Regions from separate parts of the Sphaerisporangium sp. NPDC049457 genome, predicted to be linked through region 2. Evidence: predicted binding sites of a transcription regulator. Region 2 holds the regulator's gene; each other region holds the start of a gene.

The links. Region 2 encodes HrcA, which represses chaperone genes, less so after heat shock. Its sites were predicted from a motif close to TTGGCACTCTCNNNNNGAGAGTGCCAA; they were not measured.
Region 1: ACZ6QO_RS26635 (FmdB family zinc ribbon protein) is a predicted target of HrcA. The motif match lies at 2,431-2,457, and genes of this name have one in related genera.
Region 3: groL (chaperonin GroEL) is a predicted target of HrcA. The motif match lies at 1,762-1,788, and genes of this name have one in related genera.
Region 4: groES (co-chaperone GroES) is a predicted target of HrcA. The motif match lies at 1,429-1,455, and genes of this name have one in related genera.

Annotation. Positions count from the first base shown of each region.
Region 1 covers NZ_JBVJHR010000018.1:25,915-30,123, forward strand. The annotation lists gene ACZ6QO_RS26625 (LCP family protein) at 1-688, opposite strand, end outside; gene ACZ6QO_RS26630 (potassium/proton antiporter) at 815-2,317, shown strand; gene ACZ6QO_RS26635 (FmdB family zinc ribbon protein) at 2,471-2,839, shown strand; gene ACZ6QO_RS26640 (S-methyl-5'-thioadenosine phosphorylase) at 3,119-3,925, shown strand.
Region 2 covers NZ_JBVJHR010000002.1:216,580-220,788, forward strand. The annotation lists gene ACZ6QO_RS04325 (hypothetical protein) at 1-792, opposite strand, end outside; gene hrcA (heat-inducible transcriptional repressor HrcA) at 1,047-2,057, shown strand; gene dnaJ (molecular chaperone DnaJ) at 2,058-3,197, shown strand; gene ACZ6QO_RS04340 (16S rRNA (uracil(1498)-N(3))-methyltransferase) at 3,211-3,936, shown strand; gene ACZ6QO_RS04345 (hypothetical protein) at 3,993-4,209, opposite strand, start outside.
Region 3 covers NZ_JBVJHR010000018.1:182,881-187,089, forward strand. The annotation lists gene groL (chaperonin GroEL) at 9-1,634, opposite strand; gene ACZ6QO_RS27285 (cold-shock protein) at 2,032-2,232, opposite strand; gene ACZ6QO_RS27290 (MoaD/ThiS family protein) at 2,631-2,906, opposite strand; gene thrC (threonine synthase) at 2,920-4,209, opposite strand, start outside.
Region 4 covers NZ_JBVJHR010000010.1:62,175-66,383, forward strand. The annotation lists gene ACZ6QO_RS17245 (class I SAM-dependent methyltransferase) at 54-1,256, opposite strand; gene groES (co-chaperone GroES) at 1,550-1,861, shown strand; gene groL (chaperonin GroEL) at 1,968-3,590, shown strand; gene ACZ6QO_RS17260 (sigma-70 family RNA polymerase sigma factor) at 3,898-4,209, shown strand, end outside.

The sequences.
Region 1 (4,209 bases), on a different contig from region 2:
CGTAGACGTCGACGCCGCCGATGACCTGCGTCATCGTGATGAACCCTTTGAAGTTCAACGCCGCGAAATGGTCGATGCGGACCTTGGTCAGGCCTTCGACGGTCTTGATCAGCAGCTTGGGGCCGCCGAACGCGTACGCCGCATTGATCTTGTTGTTTCCGTGGCCGGGGATGCGGACATAAGAGTCGCGGGGGATTGCGATGAGAGTGAGCCGTTCCCGGTCGGCCGGGACATGAACCATCATGATCGTGTCGGCCCGCTGGGAACCCGACTCGCCCGGCCGCTTGTCCGATCCGATGAGCAGCCAGTTCTGCGCGTCGCCCACGGCCTTGCCCGGCCGCCCCGCCTCCTCCGGGAACGCTCCAGGGATACGCTCGATATTGCCGTTGAGCGTGATCTGACGTTCCATCACGACCGCGAACCCCGCCGCCACCACCATGGCGAGAACCAGCCCGGTCGCGATCGACAGTCGGCGTAAGAGCCGTCGCTTCTTGCGCGGTCTGGCGACGTCGGGCCGCCGCACCGGCTCGGCCGACTCGGGCGTTCCGTGCGATTCAGGCGGCTCGGGCGGCTCGGGCGACCCGGATGACCAGGGCGATTCGGACGCCGCCAGGGGGACGACCTCCTCGCCGTCGACGTAATGGTCCTTCCTCGCGCTCTCCAGGACCGGGGAAGTGTCGTCGGCCAATTTCGTCCCCTGAGAACCGGTTGTACGACGTCGTTTGTGTCGGGTGTGACGGTAGCTCATAGCTGTTGTTCGTGGTAGTGGCCAATACGAATACGACATAATGGACCGCGACATGGAGGGGAGCCAGTGAATCTGAATTTCTGGTTGCTCCTCGCGTCGATCGTCGTCATCGCGGCCATCGCCTCGGTGCGCGTGGCCCACCGCACCGGCCTGCCCAGCCTGTTGATCTACCTCGGTTTCGGAATCCTGCTCGGCGAGGCCGGCCTGGGTTTGCAGTTCGAGAACGCGTGGCTCGCCCAGCAGATCGGCCTGGCGGCGCTGGCGCTGATCCTCGCCGAAGGCGGTCTCACCACCAACTGGGATCACGTCCGGCGGGCCGTGCCCCCCGCGGTCGTCCTCGCCACCGTCGGAGTCGCGGTGAGCATCGTCGCGCTGGCCACAGCGGTGCACTACCTGCTCGGCATGGACTGGCGCACGGCCCTGCTCCTCGGCGCCATCCTGGCGTCCACGGACGCGGCCGCCGTGTTCTCCGTCCTGCGGCGCCTGCCCCTCCCCGAACGCCTGTCCGGCATCCTGGAGGCCGAGTCCGGATTCAACGACGCGCCGACGGTCATCGTCGTCATCATGCTCAGCCAGGTCAGCACGCCGATGCCCAGCGTGGGGCATGTCGTGCTGGACGCCGCGGTCGAACTGGGCATCGGCTCCGCCGTCGGCCTCGCGGTCGGCCCCCTGGGCGGTTACGCCCTGCGCCGGGTCGCCCTGCCGGCGTCCGGTCTGTACCCCATCGCCGTGCTCGCCCTCGCCTTCGTGGCCTACAGCGGCGCCGCGCTGCTGCACGGTAGCGGCTTCCTCGCCGTCTACCTGGCCACGCTGGTGCTCGGCAACATGCGGCTGCCCCACCGGGTACCGACTCGCGGCTTCGCCGAGGGAGCCGCATGGCTGGCACAGATCGGACTGTTCGTCATGCTCGGCGTCCTCGCCAGCCCGCTCGAACTGCCAGCAATGGTCATTCCGGGGCTGATCACCGGGCTTGTGCTGCTACTCGTCGCCCGTCCCCTGTCAGTGGTGCTCTCCGCCCTGGTCGTACGCGTGTCGGGCTCCGACCGGCTGTCCTGGCAGGAGCAGGCGTTCCTGTCGTGGGCCGGCCTGCGCGGCGCGGTGCCCATCGTGCTCGCCACCATTCCGTGGGCCGCGGGGATCACCGGCGCCAAAGGGGTGTTCAACGAGGTCTTCGTCATCGTGGTCGTCTTCACCATGGTGCAGGGGCCGACGCTGCCGTTCCTGGCCCGCCTCCTACGGGTCAGCGCTCCGGCCGAGGCGCGCGACCTCGGCGTCGAAGCGGCGCCGCTGGAGGAGCTGAACGCCGACCTGCTGCAGGTCTCCATCCCGCCGGGCTCCGGGCTGCACGGAGTCGAGATCTTCGAGCTGCGGCTGCCGTCCGACGCGGCCGTCACCATGGTCGTGCGGGAGGGCCGATCGTTCGTCCCCGAAGGCACCGCGCGGCTGCGAGCGGGGGACCAACTGCTCGTCGTGACCACGGCCGCGTGCCGCAACATCGTCGAGCGCCGCCTGCGAGCGGTCAGCCGCCGTGGCAAGCTCGCCGGCTGGTACGGCGAACGCGGCGAATGACCCGGCCGCCGCCTCGACCCGTTCCGGCCGCCCCCAACCGGCCCCGGTCTCATGACCGAGGACAGGGATTAGAACCCGTCCGGGTGGCGTTTAGCCTAATCGGCTGCGTACCATTAGCAGTCGCAGCGGTAGAGTGCCAATCTGCGTTGAGCCATGCTGAGCCATATTGAGGAGGAGCGCGTGCCCACCTACCAGTACGCCTGTACCGCTTGCGGTGAAGGGCTCGAGGTCGTCCAGCGTTTCACCGACGACCCGCTGACCACGTGCCCGAACTGCCAAGGTCAGCTGCGCAAGGTGTTCTCGGCCGTCGGCATCGTGTTCAAGGGTTCGGGCTTCTACCGGACGGACAACCGCTCCTCCGGCGCCTCGACCACCACGTCCACGACGTCGACGACGTCCACCGGCTCGTCGAGCTCCACCGGTTCCTCGGGTGCCGGCGGCTCGTCCGACTCGGGCTCCAGCACGCCGGCGAAGAAGGAGCCCGCCTCCGCGAGCACCACGCCCAGCACCTCCGCCGCCTGACGCCTGTCCGGGTTGTACGGCCGCGCACGCCGTACAACCCACCACCCACCCCCTGGTGAGCGCCGCCGCGCCCGGGCATCGAGCACGGCGAAAAGCGGCCGAGCACGGCGAGAAGGGCGCGGCCGCCTCGCCCGCCGAGCATGTCGGCCCACTGAGCACCGACCCGGCGAGCACTCCCGCCGACAACGACAATCGGCAACCGGCAACCGGCAACCGAGTTTTCCACAGGCTAACGATCCGCTCTCTCCGCCCCGCGCCCAGGACGCTAATCTCGGGCGCATGGTCATGACAGCTGACATCGGGGTCATCGGCGGCTCGGGTTTCTACTCTCTCCTCGACAACGCCGAAGAGGTCGAGATCACCACCCCGTACGGGTCACCGAGCGACACCATCACGGTCGGCCGCATCGGCTCCCGCACGGTGGCGTTCGTGCCGCGCCACGGCCGGGATCACCGCTTCCCGCCGCACCACATCCCCTACCGGGCCAATCTCTGGGCGTTGCGCTCCCTCGGCGTGCGCCAGGTGATCGCGCCGAGCGCCGTCGGCTCCCTGCGCGCCGAGTACGGTCCCGGCACCCTGGTGATCCCCGACCAGTTGGTCGACCGCACTTCCGGCCGGGTGCAGACCTACTACGACACGGGCGGCGCGGTGCACGTCCCCTTCGCCGACCCTTACTGCCCGGTCGGCAGAGCCCTCGCCTACTCCCGGGCCGAGGCCGACGGCTGGAACGCCGTTGACGGCGGCACCCTGGTCATCATCGAGGGGCCCCGCTTCTCCACACGGGCAGAGTCACGCTGGTTCAGCTCCAACGGCTGGTCCATCGTCGGCATGACCGGCCACCCGGAGGCCGTCCTCGCACGCGAGCTGGCGCTCTGCTACACCTCGCTGTCGCTCGTCACCGACCACGACGCGGGCGTCGACGCGGGCGAGGGCGTCACCCAAGACGAGGTCTTCGCCTTCTTCGCCGCCAACAGCGAGCGCATGCGCGCCCTCGTCGGCTCGGTCGTCGCTGAGCTCCCCCTCGACCGTGCCTGCCCATGCGGCGACGCCCTGAACGGCATCAAACTCCCCTTCGAACTCCCCTAATCCCCGCTTCCGACCACCTCCTTCCGTGCCTGCAGGCGTCGGTGGGAAGACCAGGCCGACCCGGCATGGCGGCGCAGTGGCCATCTGGCTCGTGGTCGCGCCGCCCTTGCCGGAGACGCAGACCACCTGGCCTCTCCCCGCCGAGCCCCGGATACGCCTGCCCGGCGCGGCGATACCCCATGCCCTCGCCCAGCACGACGGCCGCCAGCCTCGCCCCGCACGACGGCACCCCACACCCCGACCAATGGGCATCAACGCCCGCAAGCCCTCAGATCCCAGGGTCC
Region 2 (4,209 bases):
GATCGTGGTGACGACCGCGAGGAGGAACCCGGCCGCCGGGATGAGGAGCAGGAAGGCGACGCCGCCCGCGAGCGCGCCGGTGTCGGCGGTCAGCGACCTGCCGACGCCGAACAGCGCCTGCTTGCCGGCCTCGGCCCGGCAGCTCACCTTGTAGGCGCCCGGAGCGGGCACGCCGATGTCGAACACGGCCTCCCAGACCCGCCCGTCGGCGCCCACCGTCTGGGAGGTCTTGGGCGAGGTCAGGCCGACCTTCTGGCCGGCGGCGTCGGTCGCGAGGCAGGTGACGTCGGTGGGCCCGGACGCCGAGGCGTACAGGATCGGCCTGTCCTTGGGGTCGAGCGTGAGCGACACGCTGCCGCCGCTCTGGAACGTCCGCGTCGGCGCCGCGTCGGTGATGGTCTTGAACAGGCCGCCGGCGAACCCCACGACGCCCACGACGCCGCAGATCACGGCGAGGAGCCAGGCGAGCACGATCCACAGCACGCGCGGCCGCACCGGGCCGGGCGCCGCCGGGGCCGGCGAGGCGTACAGGGGGTGCGCGGCCCCGGACGGAGGCGTCCCGTAGGAGGGCCCGCCGTACGCGGGGCCGCCCGAGGCGCCGTACGGCCCGCCGCCGGAGGCGCCGTACGGGGAGGGACCGGCCGGGGCGCCGTAGGGAACGCCGTAGGGGGCGCCGTACGAGGGCGACCCGGACGGCGGGCCCTGGGGGCGCGGCGGAACCTGCGAACCCGAGGAGTCCTGGCGCGGTGACCGCGTCGTGGCGTCGGTCAAGCGTGGATCGTTCTCGCTCATGGGAGGAGTGTGGGCGGGGTCACTTGCCGACGGATAGCAAGCCGCTTGCCACCGGCGGGGCGGGCCGTTTCCGGCCTGTTCGCGGGGCCGGCGCGACGGGACGGTGAGAGGGTGATCCCCGGTACGCGGCGAGGGTGGCAGGGCATGAGTTATCGCACCCCGTGGCCGGGAGCCGTACACTTGGCACTCGGGAACACTGAGTGCCAGACCAGGCGTTTACGCAGGCACGAACGCGAGGCAGGGAGGTGAGCACGTTGCTCGATGACCGTAAGCTGGCAGTTCTGCGAGCCGTAGTCGAGGACTTCGTGTCCACCAACGAGCCGGTCGGGTCGAAGGCGCTGGCGGAGCGTCACAATCTGGGGGTCTCTCCCGCCACCGTGCGCAACGACATGGCCGTGCTCGAAGAGCAGGGCTACATCACACAACCTCACACGAGTGCGGGGCGGGTTCCCACCGACAAGGGCTACCGGCTGTTCGTCGACCGGCTGTCCCAGATCAAGCCGCTGTCGGCCGCCGAACGCCGCGCCATCGAGACGTTCCTGGCCGGCGCCGTCGACCTCGACGACGTCGTGACCCGCACGGTGCGGCTGCTGGCGCAGCTGACGCGCCAGGTGGCGGTGGTGCAGTATCCTTCGCTGATCCGCTCCACGGTCCGGCACGTCGAACTGGTGCCGCTCGCCGAGCGGCGCATCATGCTTGTGGTGATCACCAACACCGGCAGGGTCGAGCAGCGGGTCGTCGACCTGCCCGACGTGGTGGGGGACGACCAGGTCGCCCACCTGCGGGCGGTGCTGAACGCCAGCCTCGACGGATGCCGCCTCGGCCGCGTGGCCGAGACGGTGGCCGACCTGCCCGAGCGGCTTCCCGAAGAAGACCGGCCGATGGCGGCGACCATCCTGTCGGTCCTCCTGGAGACCCTGGTCGAGCGGCACGACGAGAAGATCGTCTTTGCCGGCGCGGCCAACCTGGCGGGCGATTTCAGTGTCGGCCTGCGCGAGGTGCTGGAGGCGCTCGAAGAGCAGGTCGTGCTGATGCGGCTGCTCGGCGAGGCGAACGACCCCTCCGCCCTCACCGTGCGCATCGGCTCCGAGAACCCCTACTCGGGGCTTCACGGCACCTCGATCGTCGCCGCCGGGTACGGTTCGGGCGACAATGAACTGGCTCGGCTCGGAGTGCTGGGCCCGACGCGAATGGACTACCCGGTGACGATGGGAGCGGTGCGCGCAGTGGCACGCTATGTCGGCCAGATCCTGGCGGGGTCCTAGGTGGCCCGCGACTATTACGGCATCCTCGGGGTCCGCCGTGACGCCAGCCAGGACGAGATCAAGAAGGCGTATCGCCGCCTCGCACGTGAGCTGCACCCTGACGTCAACCCCGACCCCGCGACGCAGGAGCGCTTCAAAGAGATCAACCAGGCGTACGAGGTCCTGTCGGACCCGAACAAGCGCCAGATGTTCGACCTCGGCGCCGACCCGTTCGGCGGCGCGGGAGCGGCCGGGGCGGGAGCGGCCGGCTTCGGCGCGGGCTTCCCGTTCAGCGACATCATGGACGCCTTCTTCGGCGGCGGCGCCGGGGCGCGCGGCCCCCGTTCCAGGGCCAGGCGCGGGCGCAACGCGACGATCCGGGTCGAGCTCGACCTGTCGGAGTCGGCGTTCGGCACCACGCGTGAGCTGGTGGTCGACACCGCCGTGCTGTGCGAGGTGTGCCAGGGGTCGGGCGCGGCGGCCGGCACCCATCCGGACACCTGCGACATGTGTCACGGCCGCGGCGAGATCTCCCAGGTCACTCGGTCGTTCCTCGGCCAGGTGATGACCGCGCGGCCCTGCCCCCAGTGCGGCGGGTTCGGCTCGGTGATCCACCACCCGTGCCAGGAGTGCTCCGGCGACGGCCGGGTCCGCACCCGGCGCACGATCAAGGTGCGCATCCCGGCGGGCGTCGAGGACGGCACGCACATCCAGCTGGCCGGCGAGGGCGAGGTCGGCCCGGGCGGCGGCCCCCCCGGCGACCTGTTCCTCGAGATCGTCGAGCGGCCGCACGACACCTTTGAGCGGCGCGGCGACGACCTGCACTGCACGGTGCAGATCCCGATGACCGCGGCGGCGCTCGGCACGATCCTCACCGTGCAGACGCTCGACGGGGCCGAGGAGCTCGACGTACGGCCGGGCACACAGTCCGGCCAGGTCATCCCGCTGTACGGCAGGGGCATCCAGCGGCTCAACGAGACCGGCAGGGGCGATCTGCTGATCCACGTCAACGTGGAGACCCCGACCAAGCTCGACCAGGCCCAGGAAGACCTGCTCAAAGAGCTGTCCAAGCTGCGCGGCGAAGAGCGCCCGCCCGGCAAGTTCGCCCCCGGCCAGCAGGGCTTCTTCTCGCGGCTCAGGGACGCCTTCAACGGCCGATGAACGGCGGTGTGCGGTGAGCGTGCCGGTGTTCCTCTCCGGCGACCTGTCCGGCGCCGAGATCGTTCTCGGCGGCCCCGAGGGACGGCACGCCGCCGCCGTGCGGCGGCTGCGCGCGGGCGAGCGCGTCGATCTGACCGACGGCGCGGGAGCGGTGGCCGAATGCGTGGTGCGCGAGGCCGGGAAGGACTTCCTGCGCCTCGGCGTGCTCGGCCGCCGTACGGTCCCCGCGCCGGAGCCGCGCCTGGTCGTCGTCCAGGGCCTGCCCAAGGGCGAGCGGGGCGAGCTCGCGGTCGAGATGATGACCGAGGCCGGGGTGGACGTCATCGTCCCGTGGGCCGCGGCCCGGTGCGTCACCCAGTGGAAGGGCGAGCGCGCGGCCAAGTCGCTGGCCCGCTGGCGCTCCACGGCCCGCGAGGCGGCGAAGCAGGCCCGGCGGTTCCACCTGCCCGAGATCACCGAGCAGGCGACCACGGCCGAGGTCGCCGCCCTGCTGCGCGGCGCCGCCGCGGCGGCCGTCCTCCACGAGGAGGCCGCCGTGCCGCTTTCGGCCCTGCCGCTGCCCGCGAGCGGCGACATCGTCATCGTGGTCGGCCCCGAGGGGGGCATCGGCGACGACGAGCTCAAGCGCTTCCAGGAGGCCGGCGCGGCTTCGGCGCTGCTCGGCCCGACCGTGCTGCGCACCTCCACGGCGGGCGTCGCCGCCGCGGCCGTCCTGCTCAGCCGCTCGGGCCGCTGGTGAGCGTGAGCGCTCTCCGGCTCCGCTGACGCGGCGCCCATCGCTTTCCGGCGCGGGCGCTACTCCTGGGTCATGTTCTGGGTGGTGGAGTCGGCCTCGGTGGTCATCTGGGGGGTGACCGTGGGAGCCGGGGGCTCGGTGGGAGCCGCTGAGGCGGTCGGCGCCGGGGGCTCCACCGTCGGCTTGGGGTTGGCGGTGGCGGTCCTCGTCGGCGTCGGGGTCGCGCTCTGCCGCGTCGGCGTGGGACGGGGCTCGGTCGTCCGGTCCGGCTGCGAC
Region 3 (4,209 bases), on a different contig from region 2:
CTGGTGGCTCAGAAGTCCATGTCGCCGCCGCCGGGCATGGCGGGAGCGGCAGGGGTCTTCTCGGGCTTCTCGGCGATGACGGCCTCGGTGGTGAGGAACAGCGCCGCGATGGAGGCGGCGTTCTGCAGCGCCGAGCGGGTGACCTTGGCCGGGTCGATGATGCCGTTGTCCAGCATGTTCACGTACTCGCCGGTCGCGGCGTTGAGGCCGACGCCCGTCTCGAGGTTGCGGACACGCTCGACCACGACGCCGCCTTCGAGGCCGGCGTTGACGGCGATCTGCTTCAGCGGCTCCTCGAGCGCCTTGCGGACGATCGCGGCGCCGGTGGCCTCGTCGTTGAACAGCTCGAGCTTGTCGAACGCCTTGGCGCCCGCCTGGAGCAGGGCCACGCCACCGCCGGGGACGATGCCCTCTTCGACGGCCGCCTTGGCGTTGCGGACGGCGTCCTCGATGCGGTGCTTGCGCTCCTTGAGCTCGACCTCGGTCGCCGCGCCGGCCTTGATGACGGCGACGCCGCCGGCCAGCTTGGCGAGACGCTCCTGGAGCTTCTCGCGGTCGTAGTCGGAGTCGGTGTTCTCGATCTCGGCGCGGATCTGGTTGACCCGGCCGGCGATCTGCTCGGGGTCGCCGGCGCCGTCGACGATGGTCGTCTCGTCCTTGGTGACGATGACCTGACGCGCGCGGCCGAGCAGGTCGAGCGTGGCGGTCTCGAGCTTGAGGCCCACGTCCTCGCTGATCGGCTGGCCACCGGTGAGGATGGCGATGTCGCCGAGCATGGCCTTGCGGCGGTCGCCGAAGCCGGGGGCCTTGACGGCCACGGACTTGAACAGGCCGCGGATCTTGTTGACGACCAGGGTGGCCAGGGCCTCGCCCTCGACGTCCTCAGCGATGATCACCAGGGGCTTGCCGGCCTGCACGACCTTGTCGAGCAGGGGGAGCAGGTCCTTGTTGGCCGACACCTTGGAGTTGACGATGAGAACGTAGGGGTCGTCGAGGACGGCCTCCATGCGCTCAGGGTCGGTCACGAAGTAACCGGAGATGTAACCCTTGTCGAAGCGCATGCCTTCGGTGAGCTCGAGCTCCAGGCCGAAGGCGTTGCTCTCCTCGACGGTGATGACGCCTTCCTTGCCGACCTTGTCCATCGCCTCGGCGATCATCTCGCCGATCTGCGTGTCGCCGGCGGAGATGGAGGCGGTGGAGGCGATCTGCTCCTTGGTCTCCACGTCCTTGGCGATCTTGGACAGCTCTTCGCTGACGCGCTCGACGGCGGCCTCGATGCCCTTCTTCAGGGACATCGGGTTGGCGCCGGCGGCGACGTTGCGCAGGCCCTCGCGAACCAGTGCCTGGGCGAGCACGGTGGCGGTGGTGGTGCCGTCACCCGCGACGTCGTCGGTCTTCTTCGCGACCTCCTTGACGAGCTCGGCCCCGATCTTCTCCCACGGGTCCTCGAGCTCGATCTCCTTGGCGATGGAGACACCGTCGTTGGTGATCGTGGGCGCGCCCCACTTCTTCTCCAGCACGACGTTGCGGCCCTTGGGACCCAAGGTCACCTTGACGGCGTCGGCGAGCTGGTTCATACCGCGCTCGAGACCGCGCCGGGCGTCCTCGTTGAACGCGATCATCTTGGCTGCCATACGGCTAGACCTCCCAGATACAGGGTGGCTTGCATCGGATCGAGCCGACGCCCGCGACGGCATTAGACCCGGGCCCCCACGGCACCTGTCGCCGCGGATCGCCAGGCCCCATCGCCTCGATCCAGGTTTGTCACTCTCGACAGGAGAGTGCCAACGAACTGTTTAGCACTCTACCCGGTCGAGTGCAAGCGACAACCCCTATGACCTGGGCGGCACAAGGATTTCTCAGACCGTATGCCCAATATTTGGCCCGAACGGCCAGGCTGGGCGGTAGGACCATGCAGGGAGACATGAAGGAAGGCCCGGCCCGTCTTGGTGCATGACAGACCGAACCTTCCAACTGCTGGACTGAGAGACTAGTGGATCTTCGTCATCGACCGGACGGACGCCGGTCGCGTCACACAGTGCGCACGGCCTCCGCTTGAGGACCCTTCTGACCCTGTGTGATCTCGAACTCCACTCGTTGACCCTGCTCAAGGGACCGATATCCCTCGGACATGATCGCTGAGTAGTGGACAAACACGTCCTTACCACCGTCTACCGCGATGAAGCCGTAGCCCTTGTCCGCGTTAAACCATTTGACGGTGCCCTGCGCCACTTTCCGACTCCTCTTGCTGGGCTCCGGACCCCGCCCACTCCTCCGCGGGACCCGTGACCTTCAGTGGCGAGACGCATGCGAACTCCTCGGCCACGTCGATCGTCCTCGACCATACCTGTGGCAAGGGTTGAAGCAACAGAGTCAATCAGGAAACTACTACTTGACGTTCGCTCTCAGCGGCACGCCGCCATTTATGCTCGCGTTTAGTTAGTTGACAATTACACTAACGGAGGGCCTAGTAAGCACTTCTATTATGATAGTCAGCCGGCCGTTCAGGGCCCCCGGACATGCGGACGCCCATGCATCCACCTGGGACGCATGGGCGTGGGGCGCCTGCGGAAGGGCGGCGGGTCTCGGGAGGCCGCCCGCCCGCGGGAAGGACGCGAAGTCCGCGGAGGTCAGCCTCCGGCGACGGCGGGGATCACCGAGACGTGCGCCCCCTCAGGAGTGGCGGTGTCGAGCCCCTCCACAAATCGGACATCCTCTTCTCCGACATACACGTTGACAAAACGGCGAATCTTGCCCGTTTCGTCCAGAATACGGGCCCCGATTCCGGGGAAGTCGGCGTCGAGCTTCTGGAGCACCTCGCGAAGGGTCGCCCCCTCACTGCTCACCTCCGACGCTCCGTCGGTGTAGGTACGAAGAATCGTCGGAATCCGCACAGAAACGCTCATTAATCGGGCCCTTTCAGGAGTTGTCGGCGACAGCCGTACGAAATGCGTCGAGCGAGGGACGGATGACCGCGGTGGGCCTCGCTTCCGCGGAGACCGCGTCGAGTGTCTTGAGACCGTCTCCGGTGTTCAGCACCACCGTCTCGGCCTCTGGATCCAGAAGGCCGTTGGCGACCAGTTTGCGGAGCACGCCGACGGTGACGCCGCCGGCGGTCTCGGCGAAGATGCCCTCGGTGCGCGCCAGCAGCCGGATGGCGTCCACCACCTCGGCGTCGGTGACGTCCTCGACCGCGCCGCCCGTGCGGCGGGCGATGTCGAGCACGTAGGGGCCGTCGGCGGGGTTGCCGATGGCGAGCGACTTGGCGATGGTGTCGGGCTTCACCGGCCGCACGATGTCGTGGCCCGCCTTGAACGCCGCCGACACCGGCGAGCAGCCCTGCGCCTGCGCGCCGAAGATCTTGTACGGGCGGTCCTCGACCAGGCCGAGCCGGATCAGCTCCTTGAAGCCCTTGTCGATCTTGGTGAGCTGGGAGCCGGAGGCCACCGGGATGACGATCTGGTCGGGGACGCGCCACCCGAGCTGCTCGGCGATCTCGAAGGCCAGGGTCTTGGAGCCCTCGGCGTAGTACGGCCGGAGGTTCACGTTGACGAAGCCCCACTTGTCGCCGAGCGGGTCGCCGATGAGCTCGGAGCAGAACCGGTTGACGTCGTCGTAGGTGCCCTCGATGCCGACCAGGCGGCCGCCGTACACCGAGGCCATGACGATCTTGGCCTCTTCGAGGTCGGACGGGATGAACACGCAGGCGTCCAGCCCCGCGCGCGCCGCCGCGGCCGTCACGGCGCCCGCGAGGTTGCCCGTGGAGGAGCACGACAGGGTGTGGAAGCCGAAGTTGCGGGCGGCCTCCAGCGCGATGGCGACGACCCGGTCCTTGAACGAGTGGGTCGGGTTGCCGGAGTCGTCCTTGACGTGCAGGCTGCGCAGGCCCAGCTCACGGGCCAGGTTGTCGGCCTTGACCAGCTTCGTCCAGCCGGGGGCCAGGTTGGGGCGGGACGCGACGTCGCGGGGCACCGGGAGCAGCCCCCGGTAGCGCCAGATGCTCGTCGGACCCGATTCGATCTGCTCCCGGGTCACCGCACCCTCGGCGGCTGCGGGAGCACTCCAGGCGTAGGCCACTTCGAGTGGCCCGAAACACTCCGCACAGGCGAAGATCGGGCCGAGGTCGTACCTGGTGCCGCATTCGCGGCACGAGAGGGCGACGGCGGGGCCGAAGTCGAGCGCGGTCGGTGTCTCAGCTGTTGCGAGCGC
Region 4 (4,209 bases), on a different contig from region 2:
GTGATTATCGCTATATTGCCCTGATTTGACGGCGGGACAGGAGTCGTCCCAGGTCAGGATGGGTCGCAGATGTACGCGAAAGGGCGCTCGCCGATGCGGGTCAGCACCACGACACACGAATTATCCCCGGAAAGGTGCAAATCTCGCCGCAAGCGTTCCAAATCCAGTGCCGAGCCGCGTTTCTTCAGCGTCACCGCGCCGATGCGGCGTTCGCGGAGCGCGGCGCGCAGGCGTTTCAGCGAGAAAGGCAGCGTGTCCAGGACCTCGTACCGCGACGCCCAGGGCGTGCTCGCGGGGACGTCTCCGGTGATGTAGGCGATCTGGGGGTCGAGCAGGCGACCGGACACCTGGGCGGCCACCTCGGCCACGAGGTGCGCCCTGATCGCGGCGCCGTCCGGTTCGTACAGATATCGCCCGACCGGTCCGTGGTCGGGCGGCCCGAGGGACGGGTCGGCGGCCATCGTGTGCCCAGAGGGCAGCAACGTCGCGCGCCGCAGCGTCCGCGGCTCGTCGGCGCCCGCCGCAAGGGCGGCCGTCGCAAGGGCGCCGGTCCACAGCACGGCCTCCTTGACCTCGCCGCGGTAGGAGACCCATTCGGCCTCGGCGCCGGCGGGGATGAACTCGTACGGGATGCCCGGCGCGACCTTCAGGCAGGCGGCGCGAGCCCGCGACACCATGTCGAGCACCGCCGGCCACGGCGGCGAGTAGGCCATCGGGTCGAATACCCGCCTGCCGGTGGACCGCCGGGCCGGGTCGGCGAACAGCACGTCGTACGCGGCCGGGTCGGCCTCGGCCGCGTCGGCGGCGCGGACGGTGACCCGGCCGCCGAGGTCCAGGGCGACGACGTTCGCCCGCGCGACCTCCACGGTGAGCGGGTCGAGGTCCAGGGCGTCGACCTCGCACCCGGCGCGGGCCAGGGCGATCAGGTCGCCGCCGATGCCGCAGCAGGCGTCCACCACCCGCGTGCCCGGGGAGAACCGGCGGGCGCGGTGGGCCGCCACCTCGGCGCGGGTGGCCTGCTCCAGCCCGTCGGGGGTGAAGTACATGCGTGCGGCGTCCTCGCCGAACTTGACGGCGCCGCGTGCCCGGAGCCGGGCCTGGGTGAGCGCGGCCGCGGCGAGCGGCGCGTCGAAGGTCTTCCTGAGCCGGCTCGCCGCCGCCACCGGGTCTGTGCCGTCCGTCACAGCGCCCACGGCCTCGCCGAGGGCCTTCTGCCCGTGAGGGGTCAGCAATTCGCGGAAGGCGTAGAGGTCCACGCCTCCCGACGCTATCGCGCGCGCCGTGGCGGTGCGGCACCACTCCGCCGCCACGCGAGCGCACCCCCATACATGGACAAAGCGGGCGAGTCGTACGGTGGGCGAAGGCCCGGCTGACCTGGGGCGGCCTGTCCGTGTTGACTGCGTCGGCGGCCTTGCATACTGTTCAGTGTTGGCACTCACCTAGTGAGAGTGCCAACTAAAAATGCGACGAGGCAGGTCTGACACCCGCGACGGCAGGCCGCTGGTCGCCTCTTCAGCTCATCATCACAATCTGAAGGGGAGGTCCGATCGTGACGACCGCCACCAAGGTTCCCGTTAAGCCGCTCGGCGACCGCATTGTGGTCCAGCCGCTTGAGGCCGAGCAGACGACCGCTTCCGGTCTGGTCATCCCGGACACCGCCAAGGAGAAGCCGCAAGAGGGCAAGGTCCTCGCGGTGGGCCCCGGCAACTGGGACGAGGACGGCGAGAAGCGCATCCCGCTCGACGTCAAGGAAGGGGACGTCGTCCTCTACAGCAAGTACGGCGGTACCGAGGTCAAGTACGGCGGCGAGGAGTACCTCGTGCTCTCCGCCCGTGACGTTCTCGCGATCATCGAGAAGTAAAGCCCCGGGCGCGTAAGCGACCACCTGTACGGAGCCTTACAAAAACGCGTGTCAAGCCCCGGGCCCTTATCGCAAGGCCCGGGGCCTTGATGCTGGGAGGACTTAAATGCCCAAGATCTTGGAGTTCGAGGAGGACGCGCGCCGCGCTCTGGAGCGCGGCGTGAACGCCCTCGCGGACGCCGTGAAGGTGACCCTCGGGCCGCGCGGCCGCAACGTCGTCATCGACAAGAAGTTCGGTGCGCCGACCATCACCAACGACGGCGTCACCATCGCCCGTGAGGTCGAGCTCGAGAAGCCGTACGAGAACCTCGGCGCTCAGCTCGCCAAGGAAGTCGCCACCAAGACCAACGACATCGCCGGTGACGGCACCACGACCGCCACCGTGCTCGCCCAGGCGATGGTCCGCGAAGGTCTGCGCAACGTCGCCGCCGGCGCCTCGCCGCTGTCGCTCAAGCGCGGCATCGACCTGGCCGCCCGCGCGGTCAGCGACCGCCTCCTCGAGCTTTCCCGCCCGGTCGAGGACAAGAAGGAGATCGCCAATGTCGCGACGATCTCCGCGCAGGACGCCAAGATCGGCGAGCTGATCGCCGAGGCGTTCGACAAGGTGGGCAAGGACGGTGTGATCACCGTCGAAGAGTCCAACACCATGGGCCTGGAGCTGGAGTTCACCGAAGGCCTCCAGTTCGACAAGGGTTACCTGTCGCCGTACATGGTGACCGACCCCGAGCGCATGGAAGCGGTCCTCGAGGACGCTTATGTCCTGCTCAACCAGGGCAAGGTCGGCTCGATCGCCGAGTTCCTGCCGCTGCTCGAGAAGGTCGCCCAGACCAAGAAGCCGCTGTTCGTGGTCGCCGAGGACGTCGAGGGCGAGGCCCTGGCCGTCCTGGTCACCAACAAGATCCGTGGCACGTTCACCTCGGTCGCCGTCAAGGCGCCCGGCTTCGGCGACCGCCGCAAGGCCATGCTGCAGGACATCGCGATCCTGACCGGCGGCCAGCTGATCTCCGAGGAGCTCGGCCTCACGCTCGCCAACGCCGGCACCGAGGTGCTCGGCACGGCCCGCCGCATCGTGGTCACCAAGGACAGCGCGACCATCGTCGACGGCGCCGGCGACCCGCAGGCGATCCAGGACCGCGTCCGCGAGATTCAGCACGCCATCGAGCAGACCGACTCCGACTGGGACCGCGAGAAGCTCCAGGAGCGCCTCGCCAAGCTGTCCGGCGGCATCTGCATCCTGCGCGTCGGCGCGGCCACCGAGGTGGAGCTCAAGGAGAAGAAGCACCGCCTTGAGGACGCCATCTCCGCGACCCGCGCCGCGATCGAGGAGGGCATCGTCTCCGGCGGTGGCTCCGCGCTCGTGCACCTCGCCAAGGACCTCGACGACCTCGGCCTGACCGGCGACGAGGCGACCGGCGTCTCCATCGTCCGCCGCGCGCTCGTCGAGCCCGCCCGCTGGATCGCCGAGAATGCCGGCCTCGAGGGGTACGTCGTCACCGCCAAGACCGGCGAGCTGCCGGTCGGTCACGGCCTCAACGCCGCGACCGGCTCGTACGGCGACCTGATCGCCGACGGCGTCATCGACCCGGTCAAGGTCACCCGCTCGGCCGTGCAGAACGCCGCGTCCATCGCCGGCATGCTGCTCACGACCGAGGTCCTCGTGGTCGACAAGCCCGAGGAGGAGGCTCCGGCCGCCGCGGGCCAGGGTCACGGCCACGGTCACGGCCACTGATCCGATCAATCGGCCGAAGCACGGCTCCCGCCGCAGTGCGGGGGCCGTGCTTTTTTGTATCGAAACGATTTTGCCGCCTCGGATTTGACCGGGAAGGTAAACCGACCGGTGCGGCGAAGCGTCGGATGCGCCGCGCCGTGCGGCCTGCAAGCTGGTGCGACATCTAACGAATATCCGACGAATTCGGGTCGCGAGTGAAATATGCAAACACTACTGTGTTCACTCGATTACCCTCGGTTATCGTCGCGTCAATGTGACCAATCCGTATCCGTTCACTATGACGACATGCGCGATCGTGGCGGGCATCATGCCTAACGTGACCGAGGGATGCGTCGCCGACGCCAAAACTGGGGTAAGGCTTGCGACGAGATCGGACGAGTCCGACCTCAGGGATCTGACGAGCCTTGCCGTGCAGGGAGATCGCACCGCGATCGAATCACTGCTCGGGCAACTTCGCCCGATGGTGGTGCGCTATTGCCGTGCTCGTCTGGGCCGGGTGTCCGGCCACTATCACATAGCCGACGACGTGGCCCAGGAAGTGTGCATCGCGGTGCTGGCCGCGCTGCCGCGCTACCGCGACATGGGGCGCCCGTTCGCCTCGTTCGTGTTCGGCATCGCG